DNA from 2 places in the Paracoccus albus genome. Region 2 is predicted to be linked to the other one. Evidence: riboswitches for the same ligand, from Rfam matches in the RefSeq annotation. Region 2 holds a riboswitch; the other holds the start of a gene.
What was found. Region 2 has a riboswitch for thiamine pyrophosphate ahead of thiM (hydroxyethylthiazole kinase). Riboswitches for the same ligand answer to the same signal wherever they lie in the genome.
Positions count from the first base shown of each region.

Region 1 (2,187 bases), 1.4 Mb from region 2:
CTCAGCCGATCTGACCGCGAACACCGCCGGTCTGTGCCCTGTCTAGCAGAAGATGGTCCAGCACAATGCATGCCGCCATTGCTTCGGCCACCGGAACAGCGCGAATACCGACGCAAGGATCGTGGCGACCCTTGGTAATCAATTCAATCTCTTCCCCGCTTTGATTGATCGTGCGCCGCGGTGTCAGGATCGAGGAGGTGGGTTTCACCGAAAAACGCACCACGATATCCTGTCCGGTCGATATTCCGCCAAGGAGTCCACCAGCGTGATTGGAAAGAAATTCCGGCCCGTCAGGCCCCATGCGGATCTCATCGGCATTGTCGACACCGGTCAGGGCAGCGGCGGCCATGCCCTCGCCAATCTCAACGCCTTTGACCGCGTTGATAGACATCATCGCAGCCGCCAGATCGGTATCAAGCTTACCATAGACAGGCGCGCCCAGCCCGGGCGGGCAGCCCCGGACAAGAACCTCTACAGCAGCGCCAACGCTGTTCTGCGCCTTGCGGATACCTGTCAGATAATCCTCCCACGCAGTGGCAGCCGTGGCATCCGGCAGGAAAAACGGGTTCTCGCGGATGACCCTTTCGTCGAAATTCGCCCTGTCCAGATGCATCTCGCCCATCTGAACCATATAGCCAAGCACCTGAACCTTCGGCGCAAGTTGCTTCAACACCGCTTGCGCGACAGCACCAGCCGCCACACGCGCCGCCGTTTCACGGGCCGAGGATCGGCCGCCACCGCGATAATCCCGCAGCCCATATTTCTGATGGTATGTTATGTCGGCATGTCCGGGCCGGAAGGCGCGGGCTATATCGCCGTAATCCTTCGACCGCTGATCGGTATTCTCGATCATCAGCATAATCGGCGTACCGGTCGTGCGCCCCTCGAACACACCCGACATGATACGAACCTGATCAGCCTCTTGCCGCTGGGTCGTATTCTTGGACGTTCCGGGCCGACGGCGATCCATGAAGGGCTGAATCCACGCTTCGTCCAGGGCCACGCCCGGCGGGCAGCCATCCACCACGGCACCAAGCGCCGGGCCGTGGCTTTCACCCCATGTGGTGACGCGGAATACATGGCCGAAGCTGTTCAGGCTCATCACGGATCTCCTTTCGCCCTTCGTTAGCGGGCGCGCCCGATCACGACAAGGCCAACTGCAGAAGTTCCTGCTTGCGATCCGGCGCGGCATTGCCCATCCTGAGCCAGCCTCGGGGGGCCTTCGGGCTGAGACGCATGATGCGGACCCGCAGAACCTGATCCGGTTAAAACCGGCGGAGGGAAGGTTTCGCTGCCCTTTCTTTCCGAAACTCGAATGATGGAGGATAGCGATGCGCATTGCCCTTCTTGCCCTTATGGCAAGCTCAGCCCCGGCCCTTGCTGCGGGTCCGGAATTTACAGTCTACGCCCCTGAATACTTCGCCTCGGAATGGGGTCCAGGCCCGAAGATCGAAGAGGGGTTCGAGGCGAACTGCAACTGCGATCTGGTTTTCGTGACCGGCGATGTTCTGCCCCGCATCCTGCTGGAAGGCGAAGGCACCGAAGCCGATGCCGTGATCGGGCTGAGCATTGATCAGACGCTGCGCGCACGCGAAAGCGGCCTTTTTGCCCCGCATAACGAAGATACATCTGCGCTGACCATGCCTATTGAGTGGCAGGATGACGTATTCCTGCCCTTTAACTGGTCCGAAACGGCATTCATCTATGACGAAACCCGTCTGGAGAACCCGCCCGAAAGCTTGCAAGCCCTGCTGGATGCCCAAGACGATCTGAAGATCGTCATACAGGATCCACGCAGTTCCGTTTCCGGTCTGGCGCTGCTGCTTTGGATCAAACAGGTCTTTGGCGACGACAGCATGACCGCGTGGGAGAAGTTGAAGCCCAAGGTTCTGACCGTAACGCAAGGGTGGTCCGAAGCCTACGGGATGTTCACTGATGGCGAGGCCGATATGGTTCTCAGCTTCACCACATCGCCCGCCTATCACATCGGCGCCGAGGAGGACACGACCAAACATGCCGCGATCTTTCCCGAAGGCCACTATCTTCTGGCAGAGCTTGCGGCGCAAGTGAAGGGCACGGATCAGCCAGAACTGGCGCAGCAATTCATGGATTATATCCTGTCGCCCGACTTCCAGGGCATGATTGCCGAGGCCAACTGGTCCTATCCGTCGAAGCTGCCGGATGATC
Region 1 covers NZ_CP115775.1:69,652-71,838, reverse strand. Annotated here, with positions in the region: gene aroC (chorismate synthase) at 2-1,102, opposite strand; TPP riboswitch at 1,203-1,300, shown strand; gene PAF20_RS00340 (thiamine ABC transporter substrate-binding protein) at 1,332-2,187, shown strand, end outside.
Region 1: it holds a riboswitch for thiamine pyrophosphate, as region 2 does, so the genes downstream of both, PAF20_RS00340 (thiamine ABC transporter substrate-binding protein) here and thiM (hydroxyethylthiazole kinase) in region 2, are expected to answer to the same signal.

Region 2 (2,187 bases):
TTCAGCAAATTCGGCATCCGGCAGTGTCTTGTGACGCAGCTGGATCAGGCCGACCCCGCCGCGAGCGGCCGCAATTGCCTGTTCGACAATCGGGCGCGGCGCATCCGCGTCGGTGATAAAACAGATGGGCGGGATCATGCCGCCGTGATCCTCGCGCCCCGCGTCACATCCTCGGGCTGCAATTGGTACAGCGCGTCTATGAATGCCGTCTGGAAAGAGGCAGGCCCTGCGGCGCTGCGTCCTGCCACCTCTCCGGCCTGTCCGAAATAGGACAGCGCCGTGACCGTGCCATCGAACGCAGGCTGTCCGGCGATGAAGGCGCCTACAATGCCGGTCAGCGAGCAGCCAAGCGCGGTGATGCGCGGCATCATCTCATGACCATTGGCCACCCGAACCGCGCGCGATCCGTCGGTGACAAAGTCCACCGGCCCGGTCACGGCAACGACGATCCCGTGATCCCGTGAGAGAGTCCGTGCCGCCGCCTCTGCCGCCGCGACCTCGTCAGCGGCATCGGCGCCCTTGCCCGCCGCCTGCGCACCCGACAGAGCCAGAATTTCCGAGGCATTTCCGCGAATGACATCCGGGCGCAGGGCCAGCAGCTTCGCCCCCTGATCGCGGCGGAAAGATGTCGCACCAACGGCGACCGGGTCCAGAACCCAAGGCTTGCCCGCAGCCGCCACAGCCTTGGCCGCCATCAGCATCGAACGTACCCACGGCCCCGAGGAGGTGCCGATATTGATCGTCAGCGAAGACACGAAAGTGGCAAACTCCTCCATCTCGTCTTCCGCATGCGCCATCGCGGGCGAGGCACCTGCCGCCAGCATCACATTGGCCATGACATTCATCGCCACGTAATTGGTGATGTTCTGCACAAGCGGCGCGGTTTCGCGCATTTTTGCAAGGTAGAGACCCGGTTCGTTCATCGTTTTCTCCCTCTCTCGCGCGGCGCAAAGTGAGAGGAACACGGGAAAGGGCGAACGACAGGCGCGGGCCATTTCCTGCGCCTCCCTACGCCGGCATTGTCCGGTTCAGGTTCAAAGGGTGCTTCTCAGCCCGGATAGATCCGAGCGCCCCTGTCGCATCGCGGCATAGCTGGCATGACCAAGGGTAAACGTCAAGCTTCGGATATCTCCCGACTTCTTGTCCTTCGCAGCGTCAGGTGCAAAATTGCTGCGTGAGAATTTCCTTTTCCAACACCCGTCCGTGACCCACCCTGCCGACACCCGCATCATTTTCGAGGATGACCAGATCCGCGTCGTCGCGCAGCCCGCTGGTCGCAGCCATCTGGTAATCACCTTCGGCAATCTGGAGATGCTGGCCGAGGGCAAAAGGTTTTTTGCGGATGCGCCGCTGGCCAAACTGGGGATCAGCGCCATCGGTATCATGGCAAAATCCCCGAACTGGTTCCCGGTCAACAGCATGGAACGCGCTGTTGCTGCGATCCGCGCGATTGCCCGCGATTATAGGACCGTGGTGACTTTCGGCAGTTCTATGGGGGGCTATGGCGCGTTGAAGCATTCGGCGCGGCTGGGCGCCACTCAGGTGATTGCCTGTGAACCGCAATGGTCTATCGACGCCGCTGAATGTGCCATTGCACCGGGCTGGAAGGATTACTTTCGCCCCGACATGTCAGGAATGGGTATCCGGGCCGATGAGGTAAGCGGCAAGGTATATATCCTTCACGACCCTTGGCAATCGCGCGACGACTGGCACGCCAGAAAGATCGTGTCGATCTGCCCGCGCAGCCGCATCGCCCCTGTTTATGGCGCCGGGCATCACGTGATGAAAGTCCTCGCCGGAAGTGCCGTTCTTGGACAGATCATCAACGCATGCCGGAATGACGACATAGCCGCACTACGCCGCTCCATAAGCACCGCACGCCGCCGGAGCGCCATCCGGAAAAGAGAGGTCCTGCGCCGCGCCGCCGATCAACATCCCGCATTGGTATTGCCGCAGTTTCTGCGCCTGCCACCCCGCGCCATTGCACGGGAGTTCCCTGAGTGGCTGGAACCCGTGGCCGCGCAACTCAAGGACAAGCAAGGGGTGAAGGCCGTACTATCCTTTTACCGCTCGGCTTTCCCTCATATCCGAACGCTGGCGGGTCGAAACGCCTTCACTCATGCCACAGCGGCCCTGACTTGCAGCAGGCCGGTTCTGGGATTCGGGCCGGATCAGGTGATGGTCTAT
Region 2 covers NZ_CP115775.1:1,481,043-1,483,229, forward strand. Annotated here, with positions in the region: gene thiE (thiamine phosphate synthase) at 1-138, opposite strand, end outside; gene thiM (hydroxyethylthiazole kinase) at 135-923, opposite strand; TPP riboswitch at 989-1,085, opposite strand; gene PAF20_RS07405 (hypothetical protein) at 1,204-2,187, shown strand, end outside.